Regions from separate parts of the Siminovitchia fortis genome, predicted to be linked through region 1. Evidence: riboswitches for the same ligand, from Rfam matches in the RefSeq annotation. Region 1 holds a riboswitch; the other holds the start of a gene.
What was found. Region 1 has a riboswitch for FMN ahead of ribD (bifunctional diaminohydroxyphosphoribosylaminopyrimidine deaminase/5-amino-6-(5-phosphoribosylamino)uracil reductase RibD). Riboswitches for the same ligand answer to the same signal wherever they lie in the genome.

Region 1 (15,432 bases):
TGCCGGAAGGAATCGTTGATGCCGTAATCACTAGTTTAATAGCCAAACACGATCTTCTTGGAAATACCGCTCGGAAGAACTCTGAAAAAGGATCTGTTTATATTGTTAAGCCCAAAATGCACGGTTCCGAAGAAGTCGCTTTTGCCAATGAGCTGTTTGACCGTGTCGAGGATCTGCTCGGACTCGAACGAAATACGCTGAAAATGGGCGTTATGGATGAAGAGCGCCGGACATCGCTAAATTTGAAAGCCTGCATCAAAGAAGCCAAAGACCGGATTGTTTTTATTAACACAGGGTTCCTTGACCGTACAGGCGATGAAATCCATACATCGATGGAAGCGGGGCCGATGATCAGAAAGAATGATATGAAGGCATCCAGGTGGCTCAAGGCATATGAACAGTCGAATGTTTTCGCGGGGCTTGAGACAGGGCTGCCGGGCCGCGCACAGATCGGTAAGGGAATGTGGGCCATGCCCGATCAGATGAAGGCGATGGTTGAACAAAAAATCGGACATGTAGAGGCAGGCGCCAATACAGCGTGGGTTCCTTCCCCGACTGCTGCTACATTACACGCCCTGCATTACCATCAAAAGAATGTCTGGGAAATCCAGCACAATCTGTCAAAGGAAATCAAGGATGTAGAGGATGACATATTGGATATTCCGCTTGCATCCAACACTCATTTTACACATGAAGAGATCCAGGAGGAGCTTGATAATAATGCACAGGGAATATTGGGGTATGTTGTCAGGTGGGTGGAGCAGGGCGTAGGCTGTTCCAAAGTTCCGGACATCCATGATGTCGGTCTGATGGAAGACCGCGCAACACTGAGAATTTCAAGCCAGCATATGGCCAACTGGCTTCACCATGGCATTTGTACCGTTGAGCAGGTTCTGGAAACGATGAAACGTATGGCGGCAGTTGTCGATGAACAAAACGCCGGAGATCCGCATTATAAACCGATGTCGGATAATTTCGAGGAATCTGTTGCTTTTCAGGCAGCGTGCGACCTTGTATTGCTCGGAAGAGAGCAGCCAAATGGATATACGGAACCGATCCTTCACAGCCGCCGTCTTGAATTCAAGCAGAAAATGTCAATACAGCAGGCATAGGGCGGCCTCTTCAAGGCTGGTCATACGGCCTTGAAGAGGCCCGAAAGTTTGCTAAAGAAAATAAATGAAAAATATTTTAAAAAATATTGTATTATAACAGTTGACTAAATAACAACTCTGTTATATATTAATATCAACTTATTAAAAAAGAAGGTGGAGAACATGCAAACGAAACAAACAGCAGAAAGAGACTTTATCGAAGAGTGGATTTTGGAAGAGCTGATCAAAGGGAAGACGGTTGAAGAAATGAATGGTACAACTTTCGTCCTCGGAAACGAATTGCTGACTTTAAAAAGAAATGCTGAAGGTTCGTTTGATGTTGAGCCGCTCGCAGCGAAAGAAGTGGTCGTTATTAGGGAGGAAGAGAAACTGGAAATTGAAAACATTTGCAGCAAATGCGGTATGGAGCATCAAACATTTAAGGAAGTCATTCAATGCTGCGAGAACGTTGAATAATTTTTTTGCCTTATCTGTTATATAACATTATAAATATCGAAAAACAGATATATTACAGGTGAATAATAGATTGATTGAATCAATCTGTTGATCAAATATTAAAACGTAGAATGGGAGAGGTTTATCATGACAAGAGAAGAACAAATCCGCCAAGTTGAAGAAAGCTGGGCAGCAGAACGCTGGAAAGGGATTGAAAGGCCATATTCCGCCGGGGATGTAGTGAAACTGCGCGGATCGGTCGTCATTGAGCAGACATTGGCGCGGATGGGGGCCGAAAGGCTTTGGAATTTGATCAATACGGAAGATTATATAAATGCGCTGGGTGCTCTGACAGGGAACCAGGCAATGCAGCAGGTAAAAGCAGGCCTCAAGGCAATTTACTTAAGCGGCTGGCAGGTTGCCGCAGATGCGAACCTAGCAGGGCAGATGTATCCGGATCAAAGTTTATATCCTGCCAACAGTGTTCCGCAGGTCGTCAAACGGATCAACCAGACACTGCAGCGTGCAGATCAAATCCAGCAGGCAGAGGGAGAAGGCGATACGTATTGGTTTGCTCCCATTGTAGCAGATATGGAGGCAGGATTCGGAGGCCCCCTCAACGTATTCGAATTGACAAAAGCTATGATTGAGGCAGGGGCTGGTGGGGTCCATCTTGAAGACCAGTTGGCTTCCGAGAAAAAATGCGGACACTTGGGCGGTAAAGTTCTTCAACCGACACAAACGGCTGTGCGCCACTTAATCGCGGCAAGACTTGCTGCAGATGTCATGGATGTGCCTACTGTCATTATCGCAAGGACTGACGCGAATGCGGCTAACTTGATTACAAGTGATGTCGACCCGTATGACCGCGAATTTCTGACAGGCGAAAGAAGTCCGGAAGGGTTCTATTACACAAATCCGGGACTTGACCAGGCAATTGCAAGAGGTCTTGCCTATGCGCCTTACGCCGATCTCATCTGGTGTGAAACGGCTGAACCGGATCTCGAGGAGGCACGGCGTTTTGCAGAAGCCATTCATGAAAAATTCCCGGGCAAACTGCTTGCATATAACTGCTCACCTTCCTTTAACTGGAAAAGCAAGCTGAGCGATGAAGAGATTGCCGGCTTCCAGCAAGAGCTGGGAAAAATGGGTTACAAATTCCAATTCGTTACACTTGCAGGCTTCCACTCCCTCAACCACAGCATGTTCGAATTGGCCCGCGGCTACAAAGATTCCGGCATGGCTGCCTATTCCAAACTCCAGCAGGAAGAATTTGCTTCCGAGGCGCAAGGATACACAGCTACACGCCACCAGCGTGAAGTTGGTACTGGTTACTTCGATGAAGTGTCAATGGTCATTTCAGGAGGAACCTCTTCCACAACCGCATTGGCAGGATCAACAGAGGAAGCGCAGTTCCAATCATAAAAATAGCGAAAGGCCCCCTTGGGAAAAGGTACACCCAAGGGGGTTTTCCTTCGTGAAAAATCGGCCATTGCCCGGATACGATGAAAAAGCGCCTGCGTGGTCATTGGCAGGCGGGACCAATGCCCGGATATGGTCGAAAAGCCTCAGCGTGGTCAATGGCGGATTGGACCAATGATTAGCCATTTATCCCAATTTCTATTGATCATTTGACAATCACGAAAAAAGTCAGGGGTTGCAAAATATATTTGTATGTTATAATACAAACATTCGAATAGTTTTTTCCTTCGGGGCAGGGTGAAAATCCCGACCGGCGGTGATGAGACAAGTGTCTCTTAGTCCGTGACCCGGCTCGGCAACGATCCGGTGGATTTGGTGAAATTCCAAAGCCGACAGTGAAAGTCTGGATGGGAGAAGGAAAAAGGCGTCTGTTTCTCGTGCATTTTTTTATAAAATGGCATGTTTATTTAGGCTTTGTTAAAAATCTTTTTGTCAAAGCTTCATGACGCTTATTTAAAATTGCTGTTTTTGCGCCCCGAAACAATGTTTCGGGGCTTTTTCCGTCGATCATTGAAAGGAGGCACTATGGGAGACAAGTATTTTTATATGAAATTGGCCATACAGCTGGCGGAATCCGTTGTCGGGCAGACGAGTCCGAATCCGGCGGTCGGCTGTGTCGTTGTCAAAAACGGGCAGATTCTCGGCATGGGCGCACATATGAAAGCAGGCGAGCCGCACGCTGAAGTCAACGCCTTGAAACAAGCCGGCGAAAGGGCGGAGGGCGCCGATCTTTATGTCACTCTTGAGCCATGTTCACATACAGGAAGGACGCCGCCGTGCGCTGATTTGATCATTGAGAAAAAAATCAGGCGCGTCTTCATAGCGGGCCTGGATCCGAATCCGGTTGTTGCCGGAAATGGTGTGGCAAAGCTTCAGAAAGCCGGAATTTCGGTGGAATATGGAATTTACGGTCAACAAGCCGAAGATCTGAACAAATTTTATTTTCATTTTATTAAGACAAGGAAACCATTCACTACATTAAAAACCGCTGTAACTTTTGACGGAAAGACAGCGGCTTCCAGCGGAGACAGCAAATGGATCACATCTGATCAGGCAAGGCTTGATGTCCATCATTACCGGCATCGCCACGATGCAATATTGGTCGGCATCAATACTGTGATTCAGGATAATCCCCATCTTACAACCCGACTGCCCCAGGGTGGAAAAAATCCCATTCGAATTGTTCTGGATACTCATTTGAGAATTCCTATGGAATGCAATCTTTTAAATGACAATGCGGCTCCGACGATCATCGTGTGCGGAAAGCACGCAAATGAAAAAAAGCGTCGTGCCATTGAGGAAAAAGGTGTCAAAGTGAAAAAGATGCCTTCAGAGAAAATTGAAATCGAACCGCTCCTGAACTGGCTGGGGAAGGAGCAGATCCTTTCCGTCTTTGTCGAAGGCGGAAGCGCCGTCCATTCCGCATTCATTGATTCCGGATTTTTTCAGGAAATTGTCATGTACATGGCGCCGAAATTATTGAATGACAGGAAAGGGACGCCGGCTTTTGGAGGAGTCCCCAAACAATTAGTAAAAGACAGTATTCCCTTGGCATTTAAATCAGTCGAACAAATCGGTCCTGACATAAAATTAATTGTTGAACCGGTGGAAAGGGGAAAGTGAATGTTTACAGGAATTGTAGAAGAAATCGGTACTGTTCTGCGAATTGATCGAAAGGCGAAGTCCTTCAATGTCCATATCCAGGCAGAAAAGATCCTGGAAGACATCCATCCGGGCGACAGCATTTCGGTAAATGGTGTTTGTCTAACTGCAACGGAAATTACCCGCTCAACGTTTCAGGCCGATGTCATGCCTGAAACATTCAATGTGACATCACTCAGCATGCTAGCACCAGGTTCAAAGGTGAATCTGGAAAGGGCGATTGCTGCCAACGGCAGGTTCGGAGGACATTTTGTCAGCGGGCATGTCGATGGAACCGGCACCCTTATAAGTAAAAAAAGTATGGAAAACGCACTTTATATGGTTATCCAAATACCAGAGAAATTCCAAGTGTTTGTCATGGAAAAAGGATCGATTGCAATAGATGGAACTTCGCTGACGATTTTTGAAACAGACGGTGAAAAAATAACAATTTCCCTGGTACCGCACACACAAGCGGAAACGATTCTTGCAGAAAAAAACATCGGCGACCCAGTCAATATCGAATTCGATATGTTTGGCAAATACATTTATCACATGCTGGAAAGCCGAAAGGAAATAAAAACCGGAATCACGATGGATAAGCTATTGGAGAATGGCTTCATCGGTTAAAAAGGAAGGAGTGACAGTATGTTTGATTCAATTGAAAAAGCCCTCGAAGAATTGAAAAACGGGAAAGTGATCATTGTAACGGACGATGAGGACAGGGAAAATGAAGGCGATTTTGTTGCGCTGGCTGAAAAGGCAGATCCTGAAGTGATCAATTTCATGGCGAAGGAAGGACGAGGCCTCATTTGCATGCCCATAACGGAAGAGAGAGCAAAGGAATTGGATTTGCCGAAGATGGCCGACCACAACACCGACCCTTTTGGAACAGCGTTTACCGTCAGTGTTGATCATATTGATTCCCACACAGGCATCAGTGCATTTGAACGTTCGGAAACGATTTTAAAAATGCTGGAAGATGGTGCTAAGCCCGGGGACTTTAAAAGGCCGGGCCATATCTTCCCCCTCATAGCAAAAGAGGGAGGGATATTAAAAAGGCCCGGCCACACGGAAGCGGCTGTTGATCTGGCTCAACTTTGCGGGGCAAAGCCGGCCGGCGTCATCTGTGAAATCATGAAAGATGACGGAACGATGGCACGTACTCCCGACTTAAGAAAAATGGCTGATGAATTTGGGCTGTCAATGATTACAATCAAAGACTTGATTTTATACAGGAACGCCAAGGAAACGCTCGTCAAAAGGGAAGCGGAAGCCCTATTGCCGACTGAATACGGTGATTTCAAGATCATTGCCTACTCAAACGTGCTTGATTATAAAGAACATTTGGCCATTGTAAAAGGGGATATTGAGCCGGATACACCTGTCATAGTACGGATGCACTCTGAATGCCTGACGGGGGATGTATTCGGATCTTGCCGCTGTGATTGCGGCCCGCAGCTTCAATCTGCATTGAGGCGGATTGAAGAAGAAGGTGCCGGGGTTCTCCTATACCTGCGCCAGGAGGGAAGAGGGATCGGGCTCATTAATAAATTAAAAGCATACAAGCTGCAGGAAGAAGGGCTTGATACAGTGGAGGCCAATGAAAGACTCGGATTTCCGGCGGATCTTCGCGACTTTAGCATTGGCGCACAAATGCTGAAAGACATAGGAGTCAAGAAACTCAAACTGCTCACTAACAATCCAAGGAAAGTTTCCAGTCTTTCGGATTTCGGGTTCGAGGTAACCGAGAGGCTGCCGATCCAGCTGCCTTTTAAAAGTGAAAACGAAAAATACTTGAAAACAAAAGCAGAAAAGCTCGGACATTTGCTTACATTTTAAATAGCTGAGGAGAGATAAGAGATGAAAACAGTTTATGAAGGGAATTTAGTTGGTACAGGATTGAAAATCGGTATTGTCGCAGGCAGATTCAACGAATTCATTACAGGAAAACTTCTGTCCGGAGCGCTGGATGCATTGAGACGCCACGGTGTTTCCGAGGATGATGTTTCGGTTGTATGGGTGCCCGGTGCATTTGAAATACCGTTGACTGCCAAGAAAATGGCAGAAATGAATGAGTATGATGCAATTATCACTTTAGGGACTGTTATACGCGGTGCAACCCCGCATTTTGATTATGTTTGCAGCGAAGCGGCGAAGGGTGCGGCGAATGTTGCGCTTCAATCGGGAATTCCTGTCATATTCGGTGTTCTGACAACAGATACGATTGAGCAGGCTGTCGAAAGGGCCGGAACAAAAGCAGGGAATAAAGGCTGGGATTCGGCAGTTGATGCCATTGAGATGGCAAACTTATATAAATCAATGAATTCCTAATGTAAAACGGCTGCCCGATCGGACAGCCGTTGCCTTTACTTTTTATCTTTCAGTGCCGCCTTTAATGCATCCGCCATGCTGTTTCCAAAACCTTCATCATTGGAATATTTTTTCAGAAGCTGGCGCTCTTCCCGCTTTGTGACTGTCTTTTTCCGGTTTTCAGCTTTTTCCACCAGATTGCACTTGCGGCATTGGAAATACATACCCGCTTTTCCCTTATGGATTTCCATTTTCTTGTGGCATTGCGGACAGCGGCGGTTGGAAAGCTTCGGGTCTTTCCTTTTTCGGAAATTGCACTCTCTGTTGGAACAAACAAGCATGCGCCCGTCCTTTCCTTTGATTTCCTTCATGAGAGAACTGCATTCAGGACATTTGGTACCCGTAATATTATGGGCTTTATACGATTTATCGCTTTGCTTGACTTCAGTTACAAGGCGTTTTGTCTGCTTTCGGATATTTTGTAAAAACTTCTCCGGATCCCCTTTTTGGCGGGCGATTGCCTCCAGTTCGGCTTCCCACTTGGCTGTCAATTCCGGAGACTTCAGCTCATCGTTCACAAGTTCAATAAGCTGCTTGCCTTTTGGCGTGGGGAACAGGCGGTTGTTTGAGCGGTCAATCACCTGTGAGCTTAGAAGCTTCTCGATAATATCAGCTCTTGTAGCAGGTGTTCCAAGTCCGTATTTCTCCATCCTCGCCAAGAGGTCGGATTCCGTAAATCTTGGCGGGGCTTCCGTCAGATGTTCCTGAAGCCGGCTGTTGTCGATTGTAAATGTTTGCCCCTGCTTTAAATGCTGGAGGGACTTCAGGTGCTTTTCTCCATCCTGCTGCCTTGTCAGCACCTTAAATCCTTCATCAATGACTGTCGTTTCCTTTGCCAGGAACGTTTCACCGCCAGACTCAATCGTCACACGAAGTGTTTCATATTTATAAGCCGGGTAAAAAAGTGCCAGGAAGCGTTTGGCGATCAAATCAAAGAGTTTTTTTTCATCCTGCGAAAGGTCGCTTAATCTTACCGGCTGTTCCGTTGGAATAATGGCATGGTGATCTGTAACTTTTTGGTTGTTGAAGACACGGGAGGCCAGCACCTTCACCTTCTGCTTCAATACAGGCTGCACATCATCTTTGTAGGCGGAGCGAAGGGCTTCAAGCCGGTCGGCCATCGTAGCTGCCAGGTCAGTGGTCAAATACCTTGAGTCCGTCCTGGGATACGTAACGATCTTATGATTTTCGTATAAACCTTGCAAAACGTTTGAAGTTTTTTTGGCTGAAAAACAGAACCGGCGGTTTGCGTCCCTTTGCAATTCAGTCAAATCATAAGGGAGGGGCTGCTGCTCCGATTTATCCTTGCGGTCGACCGCCTTCACAACCGCTTTCTGATTTTTCACTTTTGCAATAATGGCATTTGCCTTATCTTTTGAAAAAACTCTTTTTTCCCCTTGGTGTTCCCACTCGGCTTCAAGGCCGCCGGCTTGTATATGAACTGTCCAATATTCTTTCGGAACGAATGATTGTATTTCTTTTTCCTGCTTTATAATCATTCCGAGTGTCGGGGTCTGCACACGTCCCGCTGAAAGGGGATCGTCGAATTTCGTAGTCAAAGCCCTTGTTACATTCAAACCGATGAGCCAGTCGGCTTCAGCTCTGCAAACGGCTGAATCATATAAAGCATCGTATTGCTTCGCCGGCTTTAATTGCCGGAATCCTTCCTTGATTGCGCGGTCAGTGTAGGACGAGATCCAAAGGCGTTTCACCGGCTTTTTCCAGCGGACCTTTTTTATGATCCAACGGGCGACGAGTTCACCTTCACGTCCCGCATCAGTCGCGATGATCAGGTCTTTAATGTCTTTTCTTTTGGCAAGCTGTTCAATTCCTTTATATTGCGGAAAGGTTTGCCGGATCACTTTTAAGTCCATTTTTTCAGGAATAATCGGCAAATCTTCCAATTTCCACGTCTTATATTTTTGATCATAGTCTTCCGGCATCTTCAGTTCGATCAAATGTCCCAAAGCCCATGTAACGACATATTGCGGACCCTCGATGGAATATTTCTTTTTTTCCGTGCAGCCGAGAACCCGGGCCAGATCCCTTGCAACACTGGGCTTTTCTGCCAGTACTAATGATTTCAATTGCTTGACTCCCTTCTTGCTGCTTCTACTGTATATCATAACATAGCGGAATGTGTAAAAAACCAAAAATGATTGGCTGTATATGTCGCAAGCCCAAACATAAACTCCCAATTTGAATAGTTTATTGTGTAGGGATTTTTACTTATCCCCGATCAGGAGGTGAACGCTTATGTGGGGCGGATGTGGCTTCGGTTGTGGCTACGGCGGCTACGGCTACGGCGGAGGTTTTGGCTATGGCGGTGGCTTTGCGTTGATCGTCGTATTGTTCATTCTGTTAATCATTGTTGGTGCAGCTTGGTGGTAAAATCCACAATAGAAAAGAGCGGGATATACCGCTCTTTTTCCAATTGGATTATGTAACTTTAATTTGGATATTAGACGTTACTCACAAAAAAAGCCTGCAACTTTACCTATCCTTTTCATGTGGAGAAGGCAGGATAATGGTGAAAGTGGTCCATTTCTCATTGGAACTGCATAATAACTGCCCGTGGTGTTTTTCTATGATTTGTCTGGAAACGTAAAGTCCCAGGCCTGTACCGGTTTTTTTGGTCGTTACAAAAGGTTCAAAAATATCTTTGATCAATGAATCAGGAATCTTTGGCCCGGTATTGGAAGCTTCGAGATAAATCGAGTCTCCTTTCCGGTATCCTTTTATATGTATGACGGCTTCTGCATCAGTGGACACCATGACTTCAATTGCATTAAAAATGATATTAATGATCACCTGGCGCACTTCTTCCTGGATTCCTTTTACATACAGGTTATTTTCCATTTCCTGGTGAAGGGATACCTTCAATTCAAGCAGCCTGGGATACACGAAAGAAGCAACTTGTTCAACAAGTTCATTTAAGGAAAAAATGACTTCTTCCTGATTCACTTCCTGTTTTTTGGAAAGCATTAGAAATTGAGTGATCCGAAATTTAAGTTGCTCCAATTCTGAAGAAATGATATCCATGTATGGGAGATCGGGATACTCCGCACGCAGGAGCTGAACAAACCCTTGAACGGTTGTCAAAGGATTTCTGAATTCATGGACGAAGCTGGACGTCATTTGGCCTAGAAGAGTAAGGCGGTCTTCATGGCTTGAATGAATATACCGGTTATCCTGTTCATTCAATTGTTGTTTCAGCCTTCTATAATGCATGACAGAGTAATATGAAAAATGATCAAAAATATAGGATAAATGCATGAAAAATTTCTTTAAAATTTGCGGTTCTGATGGAAAATTACACACTTCTTCGCAAAGTATATTTTTTGCCATGTTCAGGTTATAAACTAAGAGTTCAATTTCCGAGTTTTCTCTTATTTTCGTTTGCGCTACTTTATGGGCACTTGCCTGTAAATAGGTTTGCAAGTCAACCTTAGGCAAAGAAAGTGCTTTCAAAGCAACCTCATATATGAACTTTCCCTTGTTGTCCAGCTTCTCTCTGTTGAGCTGGGTCAAATCGGGAGGCAGCATCGCTCTTTCTTTCCATTTTTCGAGGAAGCTTGATCTTTTTTGTTGAAGAAAAGATATAAGTTCGTCCGTAAGCTGGTTCATCCCCGTACTCACCTCCTCTCCATTATATCAGTTGAAGGGTAAAAAGACTCTTTTAAACATTAATTTTATGCAATTTATTTAAGAGCTTTATAGATATCTATGCAGCAATTTGTAGGATATGCCCAAATCGAACAAATTCTCCTAATCTTTTTAAGTCATTTTTTATATAAAATGAAAATAAAGCTGATAAATAACGTTATTGATATTATATAAAAAGCGGTGTATTTCAAGGCTTCCGGCCTTGTTATTTCTGAAAAGTTGATAAAAAGTACCTATATACTTATTTGAAAAGTCTATATATAATAAATATAATTCAGCAAATAACTACCCATTGTATTTGGTGTAAAATGACGATTTTTCCATCATTATAAATTATGGCAGGCCAAGCCTTGCAGACAGGGGTGGGTAGTATGAAAAATGAAGAGGAAAAAAACAAATCGAAAAATCCTGTAATCAGCAAATGTATGAATCATTTGGAAATCATTGGAGCAGATGATAAAACAAGGCAAATTGTGTATATGTATATGAAAACATTGGAAAATGAGCTGTCCAGGGTGAAAGAAAAAGAACTGGATCACTAATCCTTATACGATGCGCCCAAACAATCGGAATAAACCGGTTGTTTTTTTTTTGTGTTTCCTTTATCTGTCAGGAGTCGTCCAGTCTGTACGCCGCTAAACGTCGCCTTCCACTTTTCTTGTTGTCCAGTTCCGGGCTCCAGCGACTAGCAGACTTCCTCCTCCTTCCTACGATAAGTCAACATCGGCTCGCCTGCGGCTTCGCCGTGTTTCCTTTATCTCGTCAGGAGTCGTCCAGTCTGTACGTCGCTAAACGTCGCCCTTCACTTTTCTTGTAGCTTTTTGATGAAAAAAACATTATATTATAATTGGTTTCCAAATGTGTATGGAGCCGGCGCAATTGAAAGCGAGGAAAAGGTATGGACCTGTTTTATAAAATAAAAGACAGTTTATGGAGGTTTTGGAAAAAAGCCCATCTGAATCAAATTTTATTGCTGATCGCTTCGTTGGTTATTTTGATCGGCCTGTCATATTTTGCCTATTTGGCTAGTGCTGCCAATGTCGAATCTTTGAAACAGGGATTGGCACAGGCAACCGTTATCTACGACAAAGATGGTGATGAAGCCAGTAAAATATCTGCCAACCGGATGGAAGGCGTCCCAATAGCGGAAGTCCCTGAAAATATGAAGAATGCCATAGTGGCCGTTGAGGACCACCGATTTTATAAACATAGGGGATTCGACCTTTACGGTATTTCCCGGGCGTTTTTTAAAAATCTGTTTGCTGGAAGAATCACGGCCGGAGGAAGTACGCTGACGCAGCAGTTGACCAAAAATGCCCTTCTTTCTCCAGAGCGGACATATAAACGGAAGCTGGAGGAAGTTTTTCTGGCAATCGAAATCGAAAAGAAGTTTACGAAAGATGAAATATTGGAAATGTATCTGAACCAAGCTTTTTTTGGAAGCGGCGGCTGGGGAGTCCAAAATGCATCCAAAAAATTTTTTGGCAAGGATGTAAGCCAAATTACACTCAGTGAAGCCGCGATGCTGGCGGGAATAGTGAACCGGCCATCAGCCCTCGATCCATATAAAAATTATGATGCGTCAGTTGAACGGCGGAATCTCGTATTAAGCCAAATGCTGAAATATGAAATGATAAGTGAGTCAGAATATCAGGAAGCTGTCAATGAGAAAATTGTACTGGAAGACAAAGGCGCGGATCCGCTGAAAGGAAAGTATCCTTATTATGTGGATGCCGTATTAAATGAGGCTATTAACCAGTACGGCCTGACACAGGAAGAAATATTGACCCGCGGTTATAAAATTTACACTGAGATGGATCAAAATGTTCAGGCGGGTTTGGAAAAAGTATATCAAAACAACTATCTTTTTCCTGTAAGTTCAGACGGAACACTTGCCCAGAGCGGGGCGATCATGCTTGATCCAAAAACGGGAGGCATCCGGGGGCTTGTCGGCGGAAGGGGAGAGCATACTTTCCGCGCGTATAACAGGGCGACACAGCTGAAGGCACAGCCGGGCTCCGTCATAAAGCCCCTTGTCGTTTACACCCCGGCACTTGAAGAAGGCTATACGGCCCAATCCACTTTAAAAGACGAAGAAGGAATGACATTTTCAGGTTATACACCGAAGAATTTCAGCGGGCAATATGCAGGTGAAGTGCCGTTATATACTGCTGTTGAGCAATCATTGAATGTTCCGGCTGTCTGGCTTTTGAATGAAATTGGCCTGGATAAAGGTATCGCAGCCGCCAAGAAATTCGGACTCTCCATCCAAAAGGAAGATGAAAACCTAAGCCTGGCTTTGGGCGGAACAACCACGGGGTATTCACCCCGGCAAATGGCCGAAGCCTATTCAGTTTTTGCGAATGACGGGAAAAGGGAAAAAAGCCATATCATCACAAAAATTGTCGGTCCCACCGGGAATGTGGAAGGTGAATTCAAACCGAAAACCACCCGGGTTACAAGCCGTAAAACGGCAGAAAAGATGACGGCCATTCTCCTTAATGTGGTAGAGACCGGAACAGGGAGAAACGCAAAACTCGATGGCTACGATATTGCCGGAAAAACCGGGTCAACACAGCTTCCTTATCCGGAAATACCGGATGGAACGAAGGATCAATGGTTTGTCGGCTACACGCCAAACCTTGTGGGAGCCGTTTGGCTTGGCTATGACAGGACCGACAGAGACCATTATTTAAAAGGCGCCAGCAGTGATACAGTCGTCCCAATTTTCCGCTCAATGATGGAACAGACACTTCCGCATGTCGAAAAAGATAAATTTGAGACGCCATCCATCAATAAACGGCTTGAGGAAGAGCGTAAAAAAGAAGAGAATTCCCTCAAAGAACAACTGAAAAATTTTGATGACAAAATGATGGATGAAGCAAAAAAATGGAAAGAAAAATTGGAAAAAGGAAAAGGAAATTTGAATAAGTTTGAAGAAAAATTAAAGGAAACGTATAGGCGGTTCCAAAACGATTAAGCAGGTTTTTTCATCATTTCCGGCAGGGTAGATGAAATTTTTGCCGATATGTGAGAGAATACCTATGGTTAAAACTTAGAGGAGGCATGTAAAGAATGGAATTCCGCATCGAACGGGATACAATTGGTGAAATTAAGGTGCCTGCAGATAAATACTGGGGCGCACAAACTCAACGGAGCAAGCAGAATTTTAAAATTGGAAATGAAAAAATGCCTTTGGAAGTCATCAAGGCTTTTGCCCAGTTAAAAAAAGCTGCTGCACTTACAAATAATGTATTCGGAAAGTTATCAGATGCCAAAAAGGAAGCGATCGTCAAAGCATGCGATGAAGTGCTTGAGGGCAAGTTTGACGACCACTTTCCGCTTGTTGTCTGGCAGACAGGAAGCGGCACTCAGTCCAACATGAACGTGAATGAAGTGATTGCCCGCAGAGCAAATGAATTATTAAATGTGGGTTCTGAAGAGAAGATTCATCCGAATGATGATATCAATATGTCGCAAAGCTCCAACGATACATTCCCGACAGCAATGCATATTGCTGCATACCATGCCATTTACCATGATTTGATTCCTGCCTTGGACCAGTTGAAACAAACGCTTCTTGAAAAAGAAAAAGCGTATATGGATATCATTAAAATTGGCCGCACGCATTTGCAGGATGCCACTCCGCTTACGCTTGGACAGGAAATCAGCGGCTGGAGGGCAATGGTTGAAAAAAGTGAAAGAATGATCAAAGAAAGTGCCGAGCATCTCCTTAATCTGGCTATTGGCGGAACGGCTGTGGGTACCGGCATCAATGCTGAACCGGATTTTGGCGACAAAGTGGCGGAACAGCTGAGCAGGCAAACCGGGTATTCTTTCAAATCATCGGATAATAAGTTCCATGCACTCACAAGCCATGACGAAATTGTTTTCGTTCACGGAGCATTGAAGGGACTTGCCGCCGATTTGACAAAAATAGCCAACGATGTTCGTTGGCTTGCAAGCGGCCCACGCAGCGGAATTGGAGAAATTTCGATTCCCGCCAATGAACCGGGAAGCTCCATCATGCCTGGAAAAGTGAATCCGACGCAAAGTGAGGCGCTCACAATGGTTGGCGTCCAAGTATTCGGAAACGATGCAGCCATCGGCTTTGCTGCAAGCCAGGGAAACTTTGAGCTTAACGTGTATAAACCAGTAATTATTTACAACTTCCTGCAGTCAGTCCATCTGCTTGCAGATTCAATGATCTCATTCAATGAAAAATGCTTGAAAGGCCTTGAGCCGAACGTTGAAGTAATCGAGGAAAATGTGAATCGGTCCCTTATGCTTGTTACAGCGTTGAATCCTCATATCGGGTATGAAAAAGCGGCCGAGATTGCCAAGCTTGCTTTCAAAGAGGGAACAACATTGAAAGAAGCGGCAATCAAAACAGGATATCTCACAGAAGAGCAATACGACGAATGGATCGATCCGAAAAAGATGGTAAATTTATAAAGAAAAAGTGGAGGCGCCGGAACTGGACAATAAGAGGTCCGGCCCCATATGAAAGGCCCCCGAATCAACGGGGGCCTTTTGCCATGTTTTATTTAGTTATTGTTGGGAGAATCCGCCAAGCTGTTGTTGTGCCATTGCTACCAGGCGCTTGGTAATTTCTCCACCGACAGAACCATTGGCGCGGGAGGTAGTGTCTGCACCAAGATTTACTCCAAACTCCTGGGCAATTTCAACCTTCATTTGGTCGATTGCCTGCTCGGCACCAGCA
Region 2 (15,432 bases), on a different contig from region 1:
GGATCAGTATCTTTTATATATACATACGATGGCTGAGTTTGAGCTTGATCATGCAAGCGAATATCTTGTCATGTCGGCCACACTGCTGTCAATAAAAAGTAAAATGCTCCTTCCACAAAATGAAGAGGCTCAGGAAGAGGAGCTGCCTAATGAAGATGAAGATCCGCGGACGGAATTGGTCGAACAGCTGATCGAATATAAAAGATTCAAAGAAGCTGCGTTGCTTTTCCAGCAAAAGGAAAGTGCGAGAAGCGAGATTTTCACAAAGCCTCCCAGCGACCTTTCCCAGTTTGCTGGTGAACTTCCCAAGGCCCAGGCATCTACAGTGACGGTTTACGATATGATTGGCGCGTATCATAAACTTTTAAGGAGAAAAAGAATTAAACAGCCATTGACCGCCAAAGTGGCCAGGCCCAAAATAACGATTCAACAACGGATGGATGAATTAATGGCTGCACTTGAAAAAAGTGAAGCAATGCTCAGTTTTTCCGCCTTTTTCCATATCCCTGATAAGGAGTTCATCATTATTACTTTTCTGGCCATGCTGGAATTGATGAAATCCAATGCCATTATTGTATCGCAAAATCATAATTTCGATGAAATTTATTTATCAGCAAGAGAGGAGCCATTAATACTTGAAAGCAGTTAATTTAAAAGCAGCACTGGAAAGTCTGCTCTTTGCTGCGGGGGATGAAGGGTTGACTCCAAAGCAGATTGGAACAGCACTTGATATATCTGAGACAGAAGCGGACAGATTAATTGAAGATCTACGTGATGAATATGAATCGGATGAAAATAGGGGCCTTACGATCGCCAATCTTGCCGGTACGTGCCAGCTTGTGACCAAAAGAAAATTTTCTTTTGTCCTGCAAAAACTTGTGGAGAACACCCAAACAGATTCCATTTCCCAGGCGGCATTAGAGACTTTGGCAATTATTGCTTACAAGCAGCCAATTACAAGGGTGGAAATTGAGGAAATCCGCGGGGTGAAGACGGAACGTCCGCTCCGGACTCTTTTGGCGAAAGGCTTAATCAGGGAAGCGGGAAGACGGGAAGGAATAGGCAGGGCCATTTTATACGCCACCACCCGGGAGTTTCTCGACTATTTCGGATTGAGGGATATAAAAGAACTGCCGCCATTGCCAGAGCCGGCCAAGCAAAAGCCGGAGCTTGCAGAAGCGGGCCCTCTCTATGATTTAAGAGCTGGTACAAGCGAATAAATTTATTAAATGGCTCCCGAAGGGCTATTTTTTTACAAGTAAAAAAAGTATAACTTGCTTAGAAAAAATTTTATTCAAAAGAAGCTATTCTTTGTCCAGCTCCAGCGCCTAGCCCCGCAAGGATCAAGCCGCTTCCCTGTGGTGGCTGAAGAACTGCCTCCTCGGGAATCGTCTTGTTTGCCCACGCTGATCGAGGCGCTTCCGTTTTTTTTATCATATCGACCCGTTCGATGCATAGACTTGTACAAACGTACGAGAGGGGCGGGAGGATGTCGTCTTTGAAAGGTTTTTTGGTCATTATCATCATAAGTGCAATATTGCTTTCCGCCTTTTCGCAAAAAGAAGATCCGGATTTGCCAGTGAGCGCCTCCAGTGCTGTTTTGATGGAGCAGAAGACAGGCAGGGTCCTCTTTGAAAAAAACCCGCACGAAGTCCGTAGAATTGCCTCGATTACAAAAATAATGACAGCCATACTCGCCATTGAATCCGGAAAAATGGACGATACCGTGAAGGTCAGCCGCTCAGCGGCTTATGCGGAAGGCTCATCCATCTATCTCGTCCCGGGAGAAAAAATTAAATTAAGGGATCTGGTTTACGGGTTGATGCTTCGCTCCGGCAACGATGCAGCAAATGCCATTGCGGAGCATGTGGGGGGCAGCATGGAGGGGTTTGTCTTCATGATGAATCAAAAAGCGAGAGAAATCGGCATGACGAATACCGTTTTTTCCAATCCTTCTGGATTGGACGGTCGTGAAAAGCATTATTCAACGGCTTATGATATGGCCCTTCTCATGCGCTATGCGATGCATGACGAAACATTCCGCACCATATCCGGTACAAAAGTATATTCCTTTGAACGCGAAGACCGTTCGCAGCATTGGAAAAATAAGAACAGGCTGCTGACCGAAAAATACAAATATGCCACCGGCGGGAAAACCGGATATACGAAAAGGGCCGGCAGGACGCTTGTCACAACAGCCTCGAAAAAGGACAAGGATATGATTGCAGTCACACTGAATGCCTCTGATGACTGGAATGACCATATATTCATGTATGAGTACGGTTTTGGCCATTTTAAAATGATGAAAATTTTGCCTGAAGGCCCATTGAAGGATGTGCAGCCGTTTAAAGGAAAAAGGACGTTATTTATAGAGGATCCGGTGTATTATCCCTTGATGAAAGAAGAATACCAGGATGTACGCGTTCGTTACAGGCTGCTTTCCCCCAAGGACATGAGAAAAACGAAAGATGGCGAGGTGGGCAGGGCTGTCATTTATTTACAGGATCAAGCTGTCCGCAAAATACCGGTTTATATAACAGAGGAAGAAAAGCAGGAAAAAGTGTCGTGGAAGAAAAAACTGAAGGCCCTGTTTTTTGGGCGGACAGGGGTCATATTGCCATGATCAATATTATTTGGGTTGCAATGACAGTGATCGGGCTCATCTTTGCTGCAGCAAACGGGAAGATGAAAGAAGTGAATGAAGCGATTTTCGCTTCAGCCAACGAGGCGGTAACGCTTTGTATCGGATTGATCAGCGTGCTCGTTTTTTGGCTTGGTATGATGCGGATTGCGCAGGATGCCGGTTTGCTTCAAAAACTATCCAATTTATTCAAGCCTATTATATTGAAACTTTTTCCGGATGTTCCGGGCGATCATCCGGCGGTCGGCTATATTTTGTCCAATATCATTGCCAATATGTTTGGCCTTGGGAATGCTGCCACTCCGCTTGGAATTAAGGCGATGGAACAGTTGAAGGCATTGAATGGCGGCAAGTCTACAGCAAGCAGGTCGATGATTACTTTCCTTGCATTGAATACTTCCGGGCTGACTTTAATACCGACAACCGTGATCGCCATCAGGATGAACTACAATTCCTCCGGTCCGACAGACATTGTAGGGCCTACATTGGTTGCGACCATTTGCGCCACTGCCGGTGCTATCATCTTCGACAGATATTTTTACTATCGCCGGGCCAAAAAGGGAGATAAATGACAATGCAAATGATCTCTGTTATTTCGCTATGGATTGTTCCGGTCATCATAGCCTATATTTTGCTTTACGGAACATGGAAGAAAGTTCCAACTTATGAGTCTTTTGTTGAAGGGGGTAAAGAGGGCATCAAGATCGCTGTTTCCATCATTCCTTTTTTGGTTGGAATGCTCGTTGCCATCACCGTATTCAGGGCTTCAGGCGCAATGGATTTTTTCATAGGACTCGCAAAGCCCATCCTGAATCAAATCGGCGTGCCTGCAGAAGTTGTGCCGCTTGCCCTTATAAGGCCGATTTCCGGAACAGCTGCTTTGGGGTTGATGAGTGATATCATATCGGTACACGGACCGGACTCTCTGATCGGACGGATGGCTTCCACTATACAGGGAAGCACCGATACAACGTTCTATGTTTTGACGGTCTATTTTGGGGCAGTGGGAATCAAAAAAATGGGAGATGCCATCAAAGTCGGCCTGCTTGCGGACTTCATAGGCATATCGGCAGCAATCCTCATTGTAACCATTATGTTCGGCTTATAAGTCGGGCGTTTTTTTTTGCTTAAAAAATCTGTATTCCTAAAAAAATTTTGTCCAAAAGCTAAGATTCTTTGATTTTCCATTCTTGTGTGCAATAATTCATACAGAAAACGCATCCTTGAGGTGAGAGAATGGAAAGATTGCAAAAGGTCATCGCTCAGGCTGGAGTAGCCTCGCGCCGAAATGCCGAGAAACTGATCGCTGACGGAAAAGTGAAAGTGAATGGCCAGGTTGTGACCGAGTTGGGTACGAAAGTGGCCGTAACGGATAAAATAGAGGTGAATGGCGTTCCGCTTGTAGAAGAAGAGAAAAAATACTTTTTATTTTATAAGCCGCGGGGGGTTATCAGTGCTGTAAAAGATGATAAAAACCGAAAAGTTGTCACAGACTATTTTGCACAAATTCCCGAAAGAGTGTATCCTGTCGGACGTCTTGACTATGATACGTCCGGACTCCTGTTATTGTCCAATGACGGCGAATTTACTCATCTGTTGACGCATCCGCGGCATGAAATCAAGAAAACCTATGTTGCCAAGGTAAAAGGGATCCCTGAACGTGAAGCACTAAAAAAATTGGAAAGAGGAATTCTCCTTGAAGACGGCAAAACGGCCCCGGCAAAGGTGAAGCTTCAAACTGTGGACAAAAGAAAGAACAGTGCCATCGTGGAGCTTACCATCCATGAGGGAAGAAACAGGCAGGTCCGGAGAATGTTGGAAGCGATAGGACATCCTGTTTTAAAGCTTAAACGGGAACAGCTTGCTTTTCTCAATCTTCATGGTTTAAATGCAGGAGAATACAGGGAATTGACTCCCCATGAGGTAAAAAAGTTGAAAGTTCTTGCCCAAACAGGGCAATGATGGTGATAGGACTTTTAGTCAGTTTTCACATAACCTTCATATGAAAATCCTGAACCGAACTTTTATAGTGATATAATGTATGTCGAATATCTGTGCTCCAAGGAGGTTTGTTTCATTCAAATGGCTGCAAAAAAGAAGCGGCGTCTGGTCATCAGAACTGTCATTTTAACAGTAATGACCGCTGCTGTCATTTATACTTTATATGCAAACTTTACGAAGGAATCAAGATCAAAAGTTTCAGCAGGTGACAGGGCCCCGGATTTTGTTCTGGAAGATCTTAATGGGGATAAGCATCAATTGTCCAGCTATAAGGGCAAAGGCGTATTTCTGAACTTTTGGGGTACATGGTGCAAGCCGTGTGAACGGGAAATGCCTTATATGAACAACCAATATAAGGAATTCAAAGATCAGGGTGTTGAAATATTGGCAGTAAATGTCGGGGAACCTGAATTTTTAATTAATAAGTTTGTGGAGAAACACGGTTTGGATTTTCCGATTTTAAAAGATAAAAACAAAGATATCATGAACATGTACGGTGTCTTCAACTTGCCTGCCACCCTCTTGGTAAATCCGCAAGGGGAGGTTATAAAAGTCGAGGAAGGCGAATTGACAGAGCAAAAGATCAGGGAAATGATGGAGAGTATTAAACCTGCTAAGGGGAGCTAGTTATATATGAATGAAGTGAAATGTGTCTGCGGCCACGTAAATCCGCATGGAACCATCTTGTGTGAATCTTGCGGCCGTGCCCTCACTGAGGAGGCAAAGCGTGAAAATCTCCATGACATGCGTTATGAGGGGAGCGCACGCCGGTCACAAACATATAACAGGACATTTATCGACAAAACCTGGAACTTTTTTTCCTCGGTTAAAGTAGGGATTTGGCTGATCGTCATCACACTCATTGCTTCGGCGTTCGGAACCATTTTCCCCCAGGTGATGTACATACCGCCAAATGCCGATCCGGCACAATATTATGCTGATGAGTACGGCGTTTTCGGCCAAATATATTATTGGCTTGGCTTTCATGATTTATACAGTTCCTGGTGGTACCTGCTGCTGATCGCTTCCATTGGAGTTTCACTCGTCATTTGCAGTCTGGACAGGGTGATTCCTCTTTACAGGGCATTGAAAAACCAGCGGGTGGATCGGCATGAAGGCTTTTTGAAAAGGCAGCGTCTTTTTAACCGCAAGGAAATAAATATTTCGGATGGGGATATTGAAAAATTCAAAAAAGGCCTTAAGGATAAAAAATATAATATCCGGGAAAAAGACGGAAGCATCCTTGCCGAAAAAGGAAGGTTCTCAAGGTGGGGTCCCTACGTTAACCATATCGGGCTGATCATATTCCTGATTGGCGGAATGCTGCGGTTTGTACCCGGAATGTATGTGGACGAAGTGCTTTGGCTCCGTGATGGGGAAACGAAAACAATCCCCGGGACCAACAACGAATATGTTTTGGAAAACAAAAAATTCACTGTTGAATTTTACGATAAGGAAAAAGATAAGGAAGTCTACAATTCAGCACTGGAGAAAGCCGGCCCGGTCGTGAAAGAATTTCAATCCGACGTAGTCCTTTACAAACGTGATCCCGAACAGACCCTTGGATCCGAAAGTGATCTTGTCGAGAAGAAAAAGGCGAAAATACGTGTAAATGAGCCGCTGAAATTCGATCATTTTGCCGTTTATCAGACGAGCTACAGGGAAGATGAATTTCAATCAATGACGTTTACCCTTATGAACAAGAAGCAGGAAAAGGGTTACGGAGAAGTGACGATCGATCTGTTTGATCCAAAGGACAGCTACGATTTGGGGAATGGATATAAGGTAGAACTGATCGGCTATTATCCGGATTTCTCGGGCTTTGCCGAGAATGGGGAGCCCCAGACAAAATCACCAAATCCAAACAACCCTGCCTTTGTATTTAACATGATTTCTCCGGAACACCCTGAGGGGGAAGTCAGCTTTACAGCCATCAGGCAGACGGTGGAACCGCTGGGGGAAACCGATTATAAAATGGCTTTCAAGGGCATTGATACAAGAAATGCAACTGCACTCACTGTCAGAAAAGACATGACCCTGTGGATTTTGGGTGTCGGTGGCGCCATCTTTATGATAGGTGTCATTCAAGGCTCGTTCTGGATGCACCGGAGGATCTGGCTTCAGCGCAAAGACGGCGAAATTTTAATTGCCGGACATACGAATAAAAACTGGCATGGTTTGAAAAAAGATATATCTGATCTTATTAAAGATACTTCTATACCAGATGTCATAGACCAGACGGGAGAAAATAAAGGAAAAGAAAGTGGGAATACATGATGACAGGACTCGTCCAAATAAGCAGCAATTTGCTATATGCTTCACTTATTTTATATCTTGTTGCAACCTTCCTTTTCAGCGGAGCGATTCGCGATAAAAGGGGGAGGGAAAAGCAGACGGGTGTTAACCGCTGGGGAGTGCTCGCAATCTTTGCAACAATGATCGGCTTCATATCCCAGATTGGTTATTTCATTACAAGGTGGATTGCAGCCGGACATGCACCTGTCAGTAACCTTTTCGAATTTACAACTTTTTTCGGGATGATGATTGTTGCTGCGTTCATTCTCCTATTCTTTATTTATAAGCTGAATGTGCTTGGGTTGTTTGCATTGCCGACCGCTTTTCTTTTAATCGCTTATGGGAGCATGTTTCCCAGGGAAGTCACACCGCTTATTCCCGCATTGAAAAGTGACTGGCTGCATATTCATGTCACAACAGCGGCAGCAGGCCAGGCTATTCTGTCTATCAGCTTTGTGGCCGGCATTATTTATCTGCTAAAATCTGTTGACCCTACAGTAAAGGATAAAAGATCTTTTTGGCTTGAAGTGATCATGTACTGTGTTGTCGCGACTATCGCTTTTATCATTATTTCAACATCGTTCAGTTTAGCCCATTATAATGCAGATTTCGCCTGGGTGGATAAAAATGGCCGGCCGGCTGAAGCAAATTATCAGATGCCCGCCCTTGTGGGCCCGCATGAAGGCGAGCTGCTGACCAAGGACCGGATGAACCCGCTTGTAACCATGCCGGCTATCGTTAACGCAAAGAAATTGAACACCGTTATATGGACAGTAATTGCCGGCACAATACTTTACCTGCTGATTCGCCTTGTCACCAGGAAACGGGTAAGCCTGCTGTTAAAGCCGCTCGTCAAAAATGTCAACCTTGATCTTGTCGACGAGATCGGGTACAGGTCTGTCTTGATTGGCTTCCCGGTATTTACGCTTGGCGGTCTCATTTTTGCCATGATTTGGGCACAGATTGCCTGGACGAGGTTCTGGGGATGGGATCCTAAGGAAGTATGGGCACTGATCACATTCCTCTTCTATGCCGCATTTCTTCATTTGCGGCTATCAAGGGGATGGCACGGGGAAAGATCTGCGTGGCTTGCAGTCGTCGGGATTGCAATCATCATTTTCAACTTGGTGTTCGTCAACTTGATCATCGCGGGCCTTCATTCCTATGCATGATTAAGTGCTGAATTTGGTGCTCAAAGCCCTCACTCTTTAGGTGTGGGCGTTTTTCTTATACAATAGTAAGTAAGTACGCTAAGATGAAGGCAAGGGGGAAAGAAAAATGGAACAAGAAGTCAAAATTTTGGTTGTAGATGATGAAGACCGCATCCGCAGATTATTAAAAATGTATCTTGAACGTGAAAACTATATAATCGATGAGGCGGCGGATGGTGAAGAGGCGCTCGAGATGGCGTTGAATAATGACTATCACTGTATTTTGCTTGATCTAATGATGCCGAAAAAAGACGGAATTGAAGTTTGCAAAGAGCTTCGCGAAGAAAAAGCGACTCCCATCATCATGCTGACTGCAAAAGGAGAAGAAGCAAACAGGGTCCAAGGCTTTGAAGTGGGGGCTGATGATTACATTGTCAAGCCGTTCAGCCCAAGAGAAGTTGTCTTGAGGGTGAAGGCGGTGCTGAGAAGATCTTCGCAGACAAGCTTTCTCCAGACTGACCCGACAGCACGCGATATTATTGTCTATCCGCATTTGTCGATCGACCATGATGCCCATAGAGTTACCGCCGACGGCAAAGAAGTGAATCTGACGCCGAAAGAATATGAGCTACTTCACTTTTTGGCCAAATCACCTGACAAGGTATTTGACCGCGAGCATTTATTAAAAGAAGTTTGGCAATATGAATTTTTTGGCGACTTGAGAACAGTGGACACTCACATAAAGAGATTGCGTGAGAAGTTGAATCGCGTCTCGGAAAAAGCAGCAGGAATGATTGTCACTGTTTGGGGAGTCGGTTATAAATTTGAGGCAGGCAATGAATGAGACTTTGGCGCAGCGTTGTCGGGAAGCTATGGATGACCATTCTGCTGCTGGTCTCCTTTGTTTTAATCATTCTTACCATTTTACTGATACAGTTTTTTGAAAAATATCATGTAGACCAAATTGAACAAAGTTTATCAGATACAGCTGAAAAAATATCGGGGATCATTGAATCTCATCGAAATGACGGACTTGGAGAGGAAATTGTCTTTGAAATCGTGGACGATCCCATGGCAGTTGCTATTGCATACGATAAAGAGCGGTTTCATTATTCTCCCGACACAAATGAAAGCAACAAGATCCCCCCGTACGTATTTTTAAACGATAAAGAATTGGGCAAGGTATTCACTGAACAGAAAGTGATCAAGAAAGAACTGTCGATGTCTGATGTTCATGACCCCGGAAGCAGGTTTAAAAACTACATCGTGGCCGGTGTACCGCTGCACCTGAACGATAACGAGACTGGCGCCATTTTCATATACCAGTCGTTGGGAGTATTGAAAGAAACAACGAAGCAGACAGCTAATCTCATATTGCTGGCTGCCGGAATAGCGATTGTTTTGACGACCTTTTTCGCTTTCTTCTTATCTACCAGGATCACCGCGCCGCTGCGTAAAATGAAAGAAGCCGCATTAGAATTGTCAAAAGGCAACTTTGATACGAGAATTCCGTTCCTGAGCCATGATGAAATCGGGGAATTGGCCATCGCTTTTAATCAAATGGGTAAACGCCTGAAATTCAATATGAACGTTTTAAGGCAGGAGAAGGAACAGCTGACCAATATTTTAAGCAGTATGGCAGATGGAGTGATGACGTTCAGCCGTGATGGCACGATTTTGATCACGAACCCGCCGGCTGAAAGATTTTTGCAGCAGTGGCCTATTGACGGCAGCGAAGCGAATGGCCCGATTCCACCTGAAATGGCGGAACTTTTGGGACAGGCGGTAGCTGATGAAAAAGAACATACGGGTGAACTGTCGGTTCAGGGACGGTACTATGTTGTGATTGTCAGCCCACTGTATACGCATGATCAAAAAAGCGTCCGCGGGGCAGTGGCTGTAATAAGGGACATGACAGAGGAACGCCAATTGGATAAACTAAGAATTGACTTTGTTGCAAATGTGTCGCATGAACTTCGCACCCCTATCGCGATGCTTCAGGGGTACAGTGAGGCAATCATAGATGATATTGCAGGATCCGAAGAGGAAAAGCAGGAAATCATTAAAATCATTTATGACGAATCACTGAGGATTGGGCGCCTCGTCAATGAACTGCTTGATTTGGCAAGAATGGAAGCGGGCCATATCACTCTGAATTTCGAAGAAGTGGATGTCGGTGCATTTGTCGATAGGATCACCTCTAAATTTCAAACAATCGCACGTGACAATAATATTGAGCTGAAAAGCCATATTGAAAAAGAAGATATCATTTTTTCGCTTGATCCGGACAAAATTGAGCAGGTGTTAACGAATCTGATAGATAATGCAATAAGATATACTCATGAAAATGGCAAAATAACAGTTACCCAGTCCGTTGTAAAAGGCGGAATCACGATATCGGTTGAAGATGATGGAACTGGGATACCAGAGGAGGATCTGCCATTTGTTTTTGAACGCTTTTACAAAGCGGACAAGGCTCGAACGAGAGGAAGGGCCGGTACGGGGCTTGGGCTGGCCATTGCCAAAAACATTGTCAATGCGCATCAAGGCCAGTTGACAGTGGCAAGCAAGCTTGGGGAAGGAACAACTTTTACCCTTTTTCTCCCAAATAGAAAATGAAGAATAATGCAGAAGATTGGCGTCTAATCTTGTTTCATGCGTAACATACCGTAAAATGGAAGGAGCTGCATTTGGTCATCAAGTGCAGCTTTTATATATAAGCCAAATGCCAAATGCGTAAAACAAAAAGGTTTTTGACATATATCTTCACAAATCAGGACTCTTGTTGTATAATAAATCCAAACAACATATACGATTCATCTTCGGGGCGTGGTGAAATTCCCGACCGGCGGTAATGAGACAACAGGTTTCTGAGCCCGCGAGCCTGGTAAAGGCAGGATTTGGTGCAATTCCAAAGCCGACAGTATAGTCTGGATGGGAGAAGATGAAGGTAGCCGCCGTACGTTCAAAATGCAGGAATTTGAACGTTTATTCGAACATGCCTTAATTCTCCCTCAAAAGTTTGGAACTTTGAGGGATTTTTCATTTTAGGCAGCGATTTTGGCTAACCTTTCTTCGACATGGGATGAATCTCAAAGGAGAGAGGATTTTGAGAAAATTCAATACGAGGTCATTTGTAGCAATCGGGATGCTGAGCAGCCTATCTTTTGTACTGATGCTCATTAAATTCCCAATCCCGCCGTTTCCGGCCTATCTGACAGTGGACTTCAGCGATATTCCTGCATTGATCGCTGCGTTGATGTTTGGTCCGCTTGCCGCTATCTTGGTGGAACTGATTAAAAATATCATTGATTATTTAATGATTGGCAGCGAAGCGGGAATTCCGGTTGGAAATTTTGCGAACTTCCTGGCAGGGATCATGTTCGTTTTACCAACTTATTATGTATTCAAAAAGTTGAAAATGAAATGGGGATTAGCCGTATCGTTAATCTTCGGAACGATATTTATGGCAGTTTTCATGAGTGTGCTGAACTATGTGGCCATCCTGCCTGCTTATATACTTTTGCTTGGATGGGACCCGATGTCCACTTCGGATCTCCGCCAGCTGGTTGTAGCGGCAATCCTCCCATTTAACATCATCAAAGGGCTGATTGTAGCAATGGTATTTCTATTGGTATACAGCCGCATGCGCAACTGGATTGACAAGCAAGTGGTTTACCGGAATATATAACTGAGAGAGCCAGCAATGAAGCTTTTCATTGCTGGCTCTTATTTTTAATCTTACTAAATACAAAGTAGTAAGAAAAATTACGACTTAAGTCTATATGATCAATCAATAAATAAACTATACTGATGTTGTTGGGTATTATACTTTTTGGGGGGAAATGAATGATCTGGTTTACAAATTGGGCATTGAGAAACAGGGCAGCTGTCATTTTGCTGATTGTTTTGACTTTAGGGCTCGGAACTCTCAGTTATTTTACATTGCCAAAGGAATTTTTGCCTGCTGCAAATAATCCTGCAGTAACAGTCATTGTCATGGGGCAAGGGACGGATGCAGATACCATGGCTGAACAGGTTACAAAGCCGATTGAGAAAGCCGTTGGTTCAGTCAAAGGTAAAAAAGATGTTTTTTCCACATCTGCGGATGGGTATTCATCCATCGATATTACACTCGATCCTTCAATGGATATGAAAGAAGCCAAAACCCAGGTTCAGGAGGCATTAACAGGCGTTGAACTTCCGGAGGGATATTCCAAACCAATCGTCTCACAATTGAACATAGATATGATTCCTTTATGGCAAGTCGGTCTTTCCTTTCCAAAAGGTGCCAATCGAGATGAGATGGAAAAAGTTGAAAATGAGATTATACCAATGTTTCAGGGACTCTCAGGAGTATCGGATGTGCTTGTTTATGGAAAACAGCAAACACAGGTGAACATCACGCTTGACCAGAAAAAAATGTCTGATTTTAACATCCCTATTCAAGCATTGATGGGGCTTCTTCAAGGGAAAAATTTGGCAGTAGCAGTGGGCGAAGAAACAGTTGGTGACAGAAAAGCCAATCTTAAAGTGATTGGCCAGATAGAAGGGATAAAAGAACTTGAGAACATGCAGATTGCAGCGGAGACTCGGCTAAAGGATATTGCAAAGGTAAGTATCAGCGACTCCAGTGAAACATTTTTTACCCGGGTGAATGGGGAGGAAGCAGTGGCTTTACTTCTCCATAAAGAGTCGAATGCCAATGCAGTTTCGGTCGGTAAAAAAGTGAACCAGACTATGGAAAAAGTGAATAAGGAATTTGGTCCGCTTATAGAAGCATCTATGCTCGTTTCGTTTTCAGAATTTATCACAAATTCTGTAGACAGCATGATGCAGGCAGTACTGCTCGGGGCTTTATTCGCCACAATTGTGATTTTCGTCTTTTTACGGCATATCAGGATGACGCTCATCACTATAGTAAGCATTCCGCTGTCTCTTGGGTTGACATTATTTCTGCTTTCACAATCAGGCATTACATTGAACATTTTAACTATTGGGGCTGTTGCCGTTGCCGTGGGCCGGCTTGTCGATGACAGTATTGTTGTGATAGAGAACATATTCCGAAAAGTCCAAAACGGTAATTTTTCGAAAGAAGTGATAGTAGGCTCAACAAAGGAAGTGGCAGCAGCCATCACCTCATCAACCTTGACAACGGTTGCTGTGTTTTTGCCAATGGGACTTGTGAAGTCACTTGAGGAATTATTGCTTCCATTTGCGCTGACAATTACATATGCGCTTCTATCCTCACTCCTTGTTGCATTGGTTGTTGTTCCGCTTATGAGCTCACGTATGCTGAAACAGGGAAAAATGCCTGTGTATAAAAAACCGAAACGGTATATGAAAATATTGGATTGGTCCTTAAGGCATAAATGGGTACCGCTTTTACTTTCACTCTTTATCTTTATCGGAGCTGTTGGCATGTACGCTGTCATGCCAAAGGGAGCTGCGGATGCTTCTGACAATGATGTTTCAATAAGTGTTGTCTACCCGGATGCTGTGCCTTTTTCAAAAGTAAAAGATGAAGCTTTTGAATTCGAGTCCTTTTTGACGGAGCAACCCGAAGTGAAAGAGGTCATCACATTTCTTGGATCGAACCCTGAAGATGCCCAATTCAGCCAGGTCAATTCGCAAAACCAGGGGAGTTTCCACGTAGTGATGAAAGAAGACGCCAGTACAGAAAAAGTGATGAAAAAAATTGAAAAGCAAAAAGAGAAATACCCTGAAGCGGATTTCGACATCATGATGGTATCCATGGTGAATTTCAGTGATTCAACCATCACGTTGGATGTTGTCGGCAACGACGCCAGCAAATTAATCGAAGCATCCAAGCAAGTGATGGATGAAGTGAAAGGAATCGATGGAGTAGAAAAAGTGACAAGCAATCAAAATGAGCTTAAAACAGTCTATGATATTAATATTAATCAAAAGAAAGCAAACACAGAGGAAGTGGCCGGGCAAGTACAGATGCTGCTTAATCCATTTCCAATCGGCATGATCAAGGTGGAGGGCAAGGATACGCCGGTTATGCTTGACAGCTCCATCCATCCCAAATCAGAGAAAGAGCTAAAGGATATTTCTGTGATGACTGGTGAAAAGCCGGTGAAGCTTTCATCCATTGCAAAAATCGAGAGAGCGGAGAAGCCGACAAGTGTTCTTCGTAAAGACGGCAAGGAATATGTTCGCGTCAGCGTGGAGGCAGATCCGAAAAACCTGTCTAAAATAGCAAGCGAGGTCAATATGAAGGCTGGAAAATTGTCTTTGCCTGATGGCATTTCATTGGAATATGGAGGAGCAGCGAGTGCGCAGTCGGAACAATTTATGGAATTATTCCAATTGATGGCTGTCTCCATCGGTCTTGTCTACTTGATCATGGTCCTGACATTTAAAACGCTCCGGGCACCGCTTGTCATTTTGTTCACATTGCCATTGGCCTTGATTGGAGCTATTCTTGGACTGCTTGTTTCCCGGACACCAATTGATATCGGAGCTATGATCGGGGCGCTTATGTTGATTGGGATTGTTGTTACAAATGCCATTGTCTTACTTGACCGGGTAAGGCAGAACGAAAAGACGATGCCGATTCGAGAAGCTTTGCTTGAGGCCGGAGCTACAAGGTTCCGTCCGATCATCATGACAGCTTTGGCCACCATCTTTGCCATGATTCCGCTTTTGATGGGCAAGGAGGAGATGGGAAGCCTCGTTTCCAAAGGTCTGGCGGTTGTTGTGATTGGCGGATTATCGGTTGCCACTTTGCTGACATTGGTCATCATTCCTGTGGTATATGAGCTATTTCATTTTAAAAAAGCAAAAAAACAGCGGCTGGCGAAAGAATCTGACATTGCAATGTAAAGAGAAGAGGGAGCGATCGCTCCCTCTTTAAAATCTATTCGAATTTCAATGGATCTCCGTCAAATGGTTCGTCGGCGACCTTTATGGATTCGGTCGGGCAGCCCTCAAAAGCATCCATCATATCATCTTCCAAAATATCGGGCACTTCCGCAATTCCTTTGTTGTCATCAAGGACGACATATGCCAATCCTTCATCATCATAGTCATATATATCAGGAGCCGCCGCTCCGCAAGCACCGCAGGCAATGCACGTATCTTGGTCGACCATAGTAAACTTGGCCACTTTTCATCCTCCCATCACTTATCTATGTCAATGCTGTTTAAAAACATGCAATCGAAAAAGATTTATTTCTATACATATATTAATCCTCCAGAAACAACATTTCAACATTGTCGAACTATTTTATTTATCGGAAGATCATAGAGAACATAGTCGAAACAACCGATTCATGATAAAATCAAAGAGAAAACGGCATGATGCTATTTTTCCCC

Region 2: it holds a riboswitch for FMN, as region 1 does, so the genes downstream of both, FS666_RS00075 (ECF transporter S component) here and ribD (bifunctional diaminohydroxyphosphoribosylaminopyrimidine deaminase/5-amino-6-(5-phosphoribosylamino)uracil reductase RibD) in region 1, are expected to answer to the same signal.

What each region holds. Positions count from the first base shown of each region.
Region 1 covers NZ_VEKZ01000051.1:12,834-28,265, reverse strand. The annotation lists gene FS666_RS14710 (malate synthase G) at 1-1,112, shown strand, start outside; gene FS666_RS14705 (hypothetical protein) at 1,275-1,568, shown strand; gene aceA (isocitrate lyase) at 1,695-2,972, shown strand; gene FS666_RS20495 (hypothetical protein) at 3,025-3,147, shown strand; FMN riboswitch at 3,249-3,392, shown strand; gene ribD (bifunctional diaminohydroxyphosphoribosylaminopyrimidine deaminase/5-amino-6-(5-phosphoribosylamino)uracil reductase RibD) at 3,555-4,652, shown strand; gene ribE (riboflavin synthase) at 4,653-5,300, shown strand; gene FS666_RS14685 (bifunctional 3,4-dihydroxy-2-butanone-4-phosphate synthase/GTP cyclohydrolase II) at 5,319-6,512, shown strand; gene ribH (6,7-dimethyl-8-ribityllumazine synthase) at 6,534-7,004, shown strand; gene FS666_RS14675 (DNA topoisomerase III) at 7,040-9,130, opposite strand; gene FS666_RS14670 (YjcZ family sporulation protein) at 9,300-9,434, shown strand; gene FS666_RS14665 (histidine kinase N-terminal domain-containing protein) at 9,537-10,670, opposite strand; gene FS666_RS19870 (hypothetical protein) at 11,081-11,251, shown strand; gene FS666_RS14660 (transglycosylase domain-containing protein) at 11,608-13,689, shown strand; gene fumC (class II fumarate hydratase) at 13,785-15,164, shown strand; gene FS666_RS14650 (alpha/beta-type small acid-soluble spore protein) at 15,261-15,432, opposite strand, start outside.
Region 2 covers NZ_VEKZ01000001.1:8,540-23,971, reverse strand. The annotation lists gene FS666_RS00130 (segregation/condensation protein A) at 1-649, shown strand, start outside; gene scpB (SMC-Scp complex subunit ScpB) at 636-1,220, shown strand; gene FS666_RS00120 (D-alanyl-D-alanine carboxypeptidase family protein) at 1,490-2,623, shown strand; gene FS666_RS00115 (nucleoside recognition domain-containing protein) at 2,620-3,213, shown strand; gene FS666_RS00110 (spore maturation protein) at 3,216-3,749, shown strand; gene FS666_RS00105 (pseudouridine synthase) at 3,878-4,603, shown strand; gene resA (thiol-disulfide oxidoreductase ResA) at 4,724-5,269, shown strand; gene resB (cytochrome c biogenesis protein ResB) at 5,276-6,919, shown strand; gene ccsB (c-type cytochrome biogenesis protein CcsB) at 6,916-8,109, shown strand; gene FS666_RS00085 (response regulator transcription factor) at 8,216-8,932, shown strand; gene FS666_RS00080 (ATP-binding protein) at 8,929-10,707, shown strand; FMN riboswitch at 10,903-11,038, shown strand; gene FS666_RS00075 (ECF transporter S component) at 11,198-11,779, shown strand; gene FS666_RS00070 (efflux RND transporter permease subunit) at 11,938-14,940, shown strand; gene FS666_RS00065 (ferredoxin) at 14,975-15,223, opposite strand.